3 linked regions of the Cupriavidus necator N-1 genome follow. The protein of the gene in region 1 interacts with the protein of each later gene in a pairwise test. Links are inferred from orthologs where the notes say so. Each region holds a gene or a part of one and is shown on either strand. Other genes may lie near its edges. The genes, in order: groL, CNE_RS16460 and grpE.

The links.
Region 2: the proteins of groL (region 1) and CNE_RS16460 interact in binary tests that used the Escherichia coli proteins (3 or more experiments, as listed by UniProt). The link is inferred for Cupriavidus necator N-1 from one-to-one orthologs.
Region 3: the proteins of groL (region 1) and grpE interact in binary tests that used the Escherichia coli proteins (3 or more experiments, as listed by UniProt). The link is inferred for Cupriavidus necator N-1 from one-to-one orthologs.

The regions. Positions count from the first base shown.
Region 1 is NC_015726.1:721,195-724,226, reverse strand. What follows is about bases 108-2,986. They hold groL (chaperonin GroEL), read right to left. Parts: upstream 2,430-2,986; coding sequence 786-2,429; downstream 108-785. Other genes in these bases: groES (co-chaperone GroES), read right to left, coding at 2,475-2,765; CNE_RS03470 (metallophosphoesterase), read left to right, coding at 108-669. In the rest of the region: more of CNE_RS03470, read left to right, coding at 1-107.
Region 2 is NC_015726.1:3,512,347-3,515,237, reverse strand. The notes cover bases 53-2,790. They hold CNE_RS16460 (ABC transporter ATP-binding protein), read left to right. Parts: upstream 53-881; coding sequence 882-1,700; downstream 1,701-2,790. Other genes in these bases: mlaD (outer membrane lipid asymmetry maintenance protein MlaD), read left to right, coding at 2,539-2,790; mlaE (lipid asymmetry maintenance ABC transporter permease subunit MlaE), read left to right, coding at 1,697-2,476; CNE_RS16465 (Bug family tripartite tricarboxylate transporter substrate binding protein), read left to right, coding at 53-748. In the rest of the region: more of CNE_RS16465, read left to right, coding at 1-52; more of mlaD, read left to right, coding at 2,791-2,891. UniProt on the Escherichia coli protein: Part of the ABC transporter complex MlaFEDB, which is involved in a phospholipid transport pathway that maintains lipid asymmetry in the outer membrane by retrograde trafficking of phospholipids from the outer membrane to the inner membrane.
Region 3 is NC_015726.1:1,108,688-1,111,782, forward strand. The notes cover bases 1-2,942. They hold grpE (nucleotide exchange factor GrpE), read left to right. Parts: upstream 1-1,162; coding sequence 1,163-1,723; downstream 1,724-2,942. Other genes in these bases: hemH (ferrochelatase), read left to right, coding at 1-254; CNE_RS05240 (RNA-binding S4 domain-containing protein), read left to right, coding at 251-646; CNE_RS41690 (hypothetical protein), read right to left, coding at 714-887; CNE_RS05255 (thioredoxin family protein), read left to right, coding at 1,812-2,243; CNE_RS05260 (phospholipase A), read right to left, coding at 2,266-2,942. Outside these bases: more of CNE_RS05260, read right to left, coding at 2,943-3,095. UniProt on the Escherichia coli protein: Participates actively in the response to hyperosmotic and heat shock by preventing the aggregation of stress-denatured proteins, in association with DnaK and GrpE. It is the nucleotide exchange factor for DnaK and may function as a thermosensor.

The sequences.
Region 1 (3,032 bases):
ATCGACTGGGCCGCGCGCACCTTCAGCCAGCCGGTGGTCTACGTGCCCGGCAATCACGAATACTACGAAAGCAACTTCGATACCGTGGATCGCCTGATGGCCGAAGCCACCGAGGCGCACCCAGGCATACAGGTGCTCAATGGCACAGTGGCCGAATTCAACGGCGCCCACGGACGGGTACGCATCATCGGCACCACCTGGTGGACTGACTACACCCTGTTCGGGACTGACCGGCGCGATGACGCGATGCAGGCTTGCGCGGCGGTGATGCTGGACCACCGGCTGATCGAACTCCACGGCGACGACGGCCGTGCGCGCCATTTCACACCCCAGGACGCGCTGGCGCGCCACCAGGCCGCGTCGGCCTGGCTGGCGGCGCAGCTGGCGCTGCCCTACGATGGCAAGACCGTGGTGGTTACGCACCACGGCCCTGACCTGGGCAGCCTGGACCCGCGCTACTCGCACGACCTGGTCTCCGGCGGCTTCCTGTCGCGCCGGCCCGACCTGGTAGCAAAGGCGGACCTGTGGATCCACGGACATACCCACACCAGCTTCGACTACTGCATCGACGATTCGCGCGTGGTCTGCAACCCCCGCGGCTACGTCAGCCGCCGCACCGGCGAGCTGGAAAACAAGCGCTTCGACTGGTGCTGCGTGGTCGAGGTCTGACCTGGCGGCTCGAGCGCGAGACCGCTGCGGCGCCCCAAAGAAAAACCCCCGCGGGCTCGCGCCCGCGGGGGTTTTTCAAGACAGCCTGCCCGTGAGGGCAGTCGGTCGGCAATGATTTACATCATGCCTTCCATGCCGCCCATGCCGCCCATGCCGCCCGGCATTGCCGGAGCCGACTCTTCCTTCGGCGATTCGGCAACTGCGCAGTCCGTGGTCAGCATCAGCGAAGCCACCGAAGCGGCGTTCTGCAGTGCGGTGCGGGTGACCTTGGTCGGGTCCAGCACGCCCATTTCCACCAGGTCGCCGTACTCGCCCGAAGCCGCGTTGTAGCCGTAGTTGCCCTTGCCTTCGATAACCTTGGCAACGACCACCGAAGCTTCTTCACCGGCGTTCAGCACGATCTGGCGCAGCGGCTCTTCCATGGCACGCAGCACGATCTTGATACCGGCGTTCTGGTCGGCGTTTTCGCCGGTCAGTGCCGAGATCGCAGCGCGGGCACGCAGCAGGGCCACACCACCGCCGGGGACGATGCCTTCTTCCACCGCAGCGCGGGTGGCGTGCAGGGCGTCTTCCACGCGGGCCTTCTTTTCCTTCATTTCGACTTCGGTGGCAGCGCCAACCTTGATCACGGCAACACCGCCGGCCAGCTTGGCCACGCGCTCTTGCAGCTTCTCACGGTCGTAGTCCGAGGTCGCTTCTTCGATCTGGGCGCGGATTTGCTTGACGCGGCCTTCGATCGCACCTGCGTCGCCGGCGCCGTCGATGATGATGGTGTTTTCCTTGCCGATCTCGATGCGCTTGGCCTGGCCCAGGTCGTTCAGGCCAGCCTTTTCCAGCGTCAGGCCGATTTCTTCAGCGATGACGGTGCCGCCGGTCAGGATGGCGATGTCTTCCAGCATGGCCTTGCGGCGGTCGCCGAAGCCCGGGGCCTTGACGGCGGCGGTCTTCAGGATGCCACGGATGTTGTTCACCACCAGGGTCGCCAGGGCTTCGCCCTCGACGTCTTCAGCGATGATCAGCAGCGGGCGGCCGGCCTTGGCCACTTGCTCCAGCACCGGCAGCAGGTCGCGGATGTTCGAGACCTTCTTGTCGAACAGCAGCACGAACGGGTTGTCCAGCTGGACAACCTGCTTTTCCGGGTTGTTGATGAAGTACGGCGACAGGTAGCCGCGGTCGAACTGCATGCCTTCCACGACTTCCAGCTCGTCGGCCAGCGACTTGCCGTCTTCAACCGTGATCACGCCTTCCTTGCCGACCTTGTCCATGGCTTCGGCAATGCGCTCACCGATCGAGGTGTCGCTGTTGGCCGAGATCGCGCCAACCTGGGCGATTTCCTTGCTGGTGGTGGTGGGCTTGCTGACCTTCTTCAGCTCTTCCACGGCGGCGGCAACAGCCTTGTCGATGCCGCGCTTCAGGTCCATCGGGTTCATGCCGGCGGCAACGAACTTCATGCCTTCGCGCACGATCGACTGGGCCAGCACGGTTGCGGTGGTGGTACCGTCACCGGCGTTGTCGCTGGTCTTGGAAGCGACTTCCTTGACCATCTGGGCGCCCATGTTCTGCAGCTTGTCCTTCAGCTCGATTTCCTTGGCCACGGACACGCCGTCCTTGGTCACGGTCGGGCCGCCGAAGCTGCGCTCCAGCACCACATTGCGGCCCTTCGGGCCCAGGGTCACCTTGACTGCGTTGGCGAGGATGTTCACGCCTTCGACCATCTTGGCACGTGCGGCGTCGCCGAACACTACGTCTTTAGCTGCCATTCTTGAATCTCCTGAAATCTGTACGGGTGGCGGTCAGTCGGTGAATTACTTGTTCACCACGGCCATGATGTCTTCTTCGCGCATGACCAGCAGTTCCTGGCCTTCCACCTTCACTGCCTGGCCGGCGTACTTGCCGAACAGCACGCGGTCGCCGACCTTGACGTCGAGGGCGATGTTGTTGCCCTTGTCATCCTTCTTGCCAGGACCGATTGCCAGTACTTCGCCTTGATCGGGCTTCTCGGCAGCGTTGTCGGGAATCACGATACCGGACGCGGTCTTGGTTTCGTTGTCCAGACGCTTCACGATCACGCGGTCGTGCAAAGGACGCAGATTCATACGGACTCCTAGATGCAAAGTGAGTTTTTAATCACAAATCGGCCGGCTACCGAGGCGACGGCCGTCTGAAATGTTCAGGTGCCGCAAGGGGCGCTTTCATGCTGTTAGCACTCACCCCCGGCGAGTGCTAATTATAGGGACGGGGTATGGTCATTTCAAGACAGGGACTTAATACGGGTTTTCCCTCGGACGTGAAATTCTCGTGGGATATGGCCTTGGAGAACTCCTGAAAGAGGAGCTTTAGCCACTTAATGTGCATTTGCCGCT
Region 2 (2,891 bases), 2.8 Mb from region 1 along the record:
TGCCGGCGACGTGGTCGCCAAGGCCAGCTCCGATGGCCACACCCTGTTGTTGCACCAGGCCAATATGCTGATCCAGCCCGGACTGGAGCCGGTGCCGTACGACGTCGTGCGCGATTTCACGCCGGTGGCGCGCGTGGCCACCACGCCGCTGTTCCTGGTGATCGATGCCAGGCTGCCCATGCGCACGCCCGAGCAATGGATGACCGCGGTGAAGTCGAATCCCGGCTCCTACAGCTATGGCTACGGCCAATCGGGCAGCCCCTCCCACCTGTACGCCGAGTACGCCGTGCGCGGCATCCGCAGCGGCGTGCCGCTGGTCACCGCCAAGGGCGAAGCCGCCGTGGTCCAGGAAATGCTGGCCGGCCGCATCAGTGCCTGTTTCTGTTCGTTTGCCGCGGTCCAGGGCCAGGTCAGGAGCGGCGGGTTGCGCCTGGTCGGGGTGACGGGCGTGGCCCGCTCGCCGCTGGCGCCGCTGGTGCCGACCCTGCAGGAATCGGGGCTGGAAGGCTATGCCGCGGCCGCCTGGTTTGGCGTGATGGCGCCAGCCAAGACGCCGCGCGCGATCGTCGCCAGGCTGGCGGTCGAGCTCGACGCCGTCATGTCCGAGCGCGAGGTGCGTTCGCGCCTGCAGGCAGCGGGGGTCACGCCGCTGCGCGACTCGCCGGAGGCGTTCGCCACCGCGATCCGCTCGGAATCGATCCAATGGCAGGTGATCCTGAAGGACGTTGCGCCGACACAGGAGCCTTGAGCAGCAAAGGGGTGGACCGGTTTGGGAGGCTAGGGCAAGTCTGAGAGAGGGGGCATGTGGCGCGGGGCACACGGGCGCCAGCAGGGCTAGGTAGTACACCTTATAATGCGCGCCTGTCCTGACCGGTGCCCACGTGACCGATTCTGCTCAAAACCTCGTCGAACTGACTGCGGTGGACTTCGCCTATGCGGACCACGGCAAGCCGATCCTGTCCGGCCTGACCATGCATTTCCCGCGCGGCAAGGTGATTGCGGTGATGGGCGGCTCGGGTTGCGGCAAAACGACGGTGCTGCGGCTGATCGGCGGCCAGATCCGCCCGCAGGCGGGCACGGTCAGCTTTGCCGGCACCGATATCCACACGCTGGATACCCGCGGCCTGTACGAGGTGCGCCGCCAGATGGGCATGCTGTTCCAGTTCGGCGCGCTGTTTACCGACCTGTCGGTGTTCGACAATGTGGCGTTCCCGCTGCGCGAGCACACCGACCTGCCCGACTCGATGATCCGCGACCTGGTGCTGATGAAGCTCAACGCGGTCGGCCTGCGCGGCGCGCGCGACCTGCTGCCGTCGCAGATCTCGGGCGGCATGGCGCGGCGCGTGGCGCTGGCTCGCGCGATCGCGCTGGATCCGGCGCTGCTGATGTATGACGAGCCCTTCGCCGGGCTGGACCCGATCTCGCTCGGGCTGACCGCGCGGCTGATCCGCAGCCTGAACGACGCGCTGGGCGCCACCACGATCATCGTCTCGCACGACGTGCACGAGACCTTCCAGATCGCCGACTACGTCTATTTCATTGCCGACGGCCGCATCGTCGCGCAGGGCGAGCCTGAGGCGCTGCGCGCCTCCACCGACCCGTTCGTGCACCAGTTCGTCCATGCCGAGGCCGACGGCCCGGTGCCGTTCCACTACGCCGGACCTTCGCTGGCCGAGGATTTCGCCGGAGGTGCGCGGTGACGGACTTCTTTACCCCCATCGGCGCGGCCGTGCGCCGCAGCCTGTCGGGGCTGGGCCATGCCACGCGCATGTTCCTGACGCTGCTGGGCCTGTCCCCGACGCTGCTGCGCCGCTTCCGGCTGGTGACCGACCAGGTCTTCTTTGTCGGCAACCTGTCGCTGGTGATCATCGCGGTGTCGGGCCTGTTCGTGGGCTTCGTGCTTGGCCTGCAGGGCTACTACACGCTGAACCGCTACGGGTCCGAGCAGGCACTCGGGCTGCTGGTGGCGTTGTCGCTGGTGCGCGAACTGGGCCCGGTGGTGACCGCGCTGCTGTTCGCCGGCCGCGCCGGCACCTCGCTGACTGCCGAGATCGGCCTGATGAAGGCGGGCGAGCAGCTGACGGCCATGGAAATGATGGCGGTGAACCCGCTGCAGCGCGTGATCGCGCCGCGCTTCTGGGCCGGCGTGATCGCCATGCCGGTGCTGGCGGCGATCTTCAGCGCGGTCGGCATCCTGGGCGGCTACGTGGTGGGCGTGCAGTTGATCGGCGTTGACGCCGGCGCCTTCTGGTCGCAGATGCAGGGCGGAGTCGATGTGCGCGCCGACGTGCTCAATGGCGTGATCAAGAGCTTTATCTTTGGCATTGCCGTGACGTTTATTGCCCTGTACCAGGGCTTCGAGGCCAAGCCCACGCCGGAAGGCGTCGCGCGCGCGACCACCCGTACCGTGGTGATTGCGTCGCTGGCCGTGCTGGGGCTGGATTTCCTGCTGACCGCGCTGATGTTCAGCAAATGACGCGGCCATACCAACGACAAGACAGCGACAAGAACACTACGGGGTTGAAGAAAGAGATTCCAATGAAAAAGAATGCACTCGATTTCTGGGTGGGGCTGTTCGTCGCGGCGGGCTTTGTCGCCGTGCTGTTCCTGGCCCTCAAGGCGGGGAACATGAGCGCCTTTTCCTTCCAGGACACCTATAGCGTGCAGGCGCGCTTTGATAATATCGGCGGGCTCAAGCCGCGCGCGCCGGTCAAGAGCGCGGGCGTGGTGGTCGGCCGCGTGGCGGCGATCCGCTTCGACGACAAGACCTACCAGGCCACCGTCGAGATGAGCCTGGAGAAGCGCTACCAGTTTCCCAAGGACACCTCGGCCAAGATCCTGACATCCGGACTGCTCGGCGAGCAGTACATCGGCCTGGAAGCCGGCGGCGA
Region 3 (3,095 bases), 390 kb from region 1 along the record:
TCTTCTGCCCGGGCTTTCCGGCCGACTGCATCGAGACCCTGGAGGAAATCGCCATGGAAGGGCAGACCGAGTTCAAGGTCGCGGGCGGCAAGGATTTCCACTTCATCCCGTGTCTGAATGATGCCGATCCGTGGGTCGCGGCCATGGCCGAGATCGCGCTGCAGCACCTGCAGGGCTGGCCGCTGGCCACGCCGCATCCGCACGAACTGGAAGCACGGCGCACGCGCGCCCAGACCCGGGGAGCGGCGGCATGAATGTCGACTTTGCGCCGGATGCGCGCCAGCGCATTGACAAATGGCTGTGGTGCGCGCGCTTCTTCAAGACGCGCTCGCTGGCGGCCGAAGCGGTGGAGCGCGGCAAGGTGACCGTGAACGGCCAGCCATGCAAGAACTCGCGCGAGGTGAAGCCCGGCGACATGGTGGTGCTGGAAGCGCACCAGCAGCGCTGGGAACTGGTGGTGATGGGCATCGCCCCGGCGCGCGGGCCGGCGCCGGTGGCGCAGACGCTGTATGAGGAAAGTGCCGAAAGCCAGTCCCGCCGGCTGGCCGATGCCGAACGCCGGCGCCTGCAGCCGGAGCCGTCCGCGCAGATCCAGGGGCGCCCGACCAAGCGGGACCGGCGCCGCATCGACCACCTGAAGAGCTGAAATGACAACGCGGCGGCACCGGGAAGCTCCGGTGCCGCCGCGCAGTGGGCACAGGGTCAGGTGGCGCTTATTCCTGCGTGACTTCCTGACTGACGATAGGGACGATGTAGTGCTTGAACACCGCCTTGCCGCTGCCATACTCCGTATCGCGCGAGGTGAATGCGCCGGAAAGGCAGATAAAGACGGTCATGACCGCCAAGGCGGCCACAAGGCAGAGCGTCACGACTGGCAGCTTATGCATGGCCAACCTTTCGGAAGAGGCACAAAGTTGAACCATCTCCAGGACCCCCGACATTTTTGTCATTTTTCTTACTGAGAATCTTAGTGAGTGCGATGCAGCAAAGCAATAAGGCGTCGATTGCATATGGGTGGCCTTTGTAACCGTGTGTTTCCGCGTCACGCCAGCGCCACTCTTGAAAACCTGCGCCTTGCCACCACCTGCACGGAACACGCGCCGATTTACCACCCGCGGCCAGGCCCACGGCGGGCCGCGACAATGCATTGATACGGATCGACATGGAAGAACAGAAGCAGACGCCAACCACCCAGACGCCTACGCCCGCGGGCGAAGAGGCGGCCAACGCCAGCCAGGAAACCGGTGCGCCGGAAACCGCTGCCGTGGATGACGTGGCGGCCCAGCTGGCCGCCCTGGAAGCCAAGGCGCGCGAGCATTACGACCTGTATATGCGCGCCGTTGCCGAAGGCGAGAACATCCGCCGCCGGGCGCAGGACGATGTCGCCAAGGCGCACAAGTTCGCCATCGAGAACTTCGCCGACAACCTGCTGCCGGTGATGGACAGCCTGCAGGCCGCGCTGGCCGACGGCTCGGGCGATATCGCCAAGCTGCGCGAAGGCGTCGAACTGACCGCGCGCCAGCTGGCGGCCGCCTTTGAGCGCGGCAAGATCGTTGAACTCAACCCGGTGGGCGAGAAATTCGACCCGCACCGCCACCAGGCCATCTCGATGGTGCCGGCGGACCAGGAACCCAATACCGTGGTGACCGTGCTCCAGCGCGGCTACACCATTGCCGAGCGCGTGCTGCGGCCGGCGCTGGTGACGGTGGCGGCACCGAAGTAAGCCGGCCCGGGACGGCGGCGTGCCATCCTGGATTGCGACCTGACGCCCGGTGCCGGCTGGCCCGGGCGTTTGTCATTCTGGAGCGAGCATGACCACTGAACCAGGCGCCGGCTCGGCGCAGTCGTCCCCGGCCCCCCACCTCGACCACCGCGCCTTCGAGGCGTTCGGCATGCGCGAGGTCGATGACGGCATCATCGACGCCGCCATAGCCGGGGCCGGCGACGCGCTGGTGTGCGTGTTCTTCTGGGGGGTGGACTGCTTCAACTGCGAGATGGCCAAGAAGGCCATGCTGGCCAACCCCGAACCGGTCCGCGCGCTGGCGCTGCACTGGCTGCATGCCAACGTCTACGCGCATCCCGGGCTGGGCCGGCGCTTTGGCCTGCATGGCATCCCGGTGTTCATGTTCTTTCAGAACGGCAAGAAACTGGGCCGCGCCACTGGCTGGCATGGCCACGGCCAGTTTGCCGCCGCGGTGGCCAATGCGCGGCTCAAGGCCAGCGGTAAGCCGCTGGCCGGCTGAGCGGTCTGGCCGTTCAGCGGGTTCAGCGGGACAGCGCGTAGCCGATGCGGAACTGCCACGGCAGCTTGTGGTTGTAGTCCAGCAGGCTCTCGCCATAGCCGACGAAGTAGCCCGCCATCAGGTAGCCCGCGGTGCCGGGAATCAGCCGCGCCATCGGGTAGGTCAGCTGGGCGTCGACGCTGCCGTACCACTTGCGCGTGCCCTTGCGCAGCGTGGCGGAGAACTCCCATGAGTCCGGGCGCCCGTAGGCAATGCCCAGGTCCATGAAGCCGCGGTAGTGGGCGATGTCGGGGTTGTCGCCCTTTTCCACATAGGCATAGAGCTTGGGCGCGACGCGCCAGTGCCAGTCGTTCTGGTCGCCGAAGTAGAAGGTCGGCTTGACGAAGACCGTATTGATGCTGCGCGATTCGTCGCCGCTGCGGCCATTGGATTCATGCTCCAGGCCGGCCGCCAGCGACAGCCGGCTGATGACGTTGTTGCGCACGCCGGTATCCGACAGGTAATAGAACAGGCTGGGCCGGTAGTTGGTGTCGCGGAACGGCTTGGACTGCTCGGACAGGTCCCACAGCGAAAACTGCGTGTAGCCCACGTACAGGTTGTCGAACAGGCGCTTCGACGCCGGGTCCTCGCCCTGAAACAGGCGGTACTTGAAACTCAGCTGGAACTTGGCGTTGGCGCCGTCATGCGCGCCGACCATGAAATACATCGGGTCATGGAACGACAGCCGGGCGCTGTCGCGCAGGTCGGCCGGCGCGGGTGCGGCGGCGCCCGCCGTGGTGACCGGGGAGACCGGCACGGCTGCGGTAGCGGTCGCCGGCTCTGCGGCGTCGGTGGCCGGCTCGGTGCCGTTCG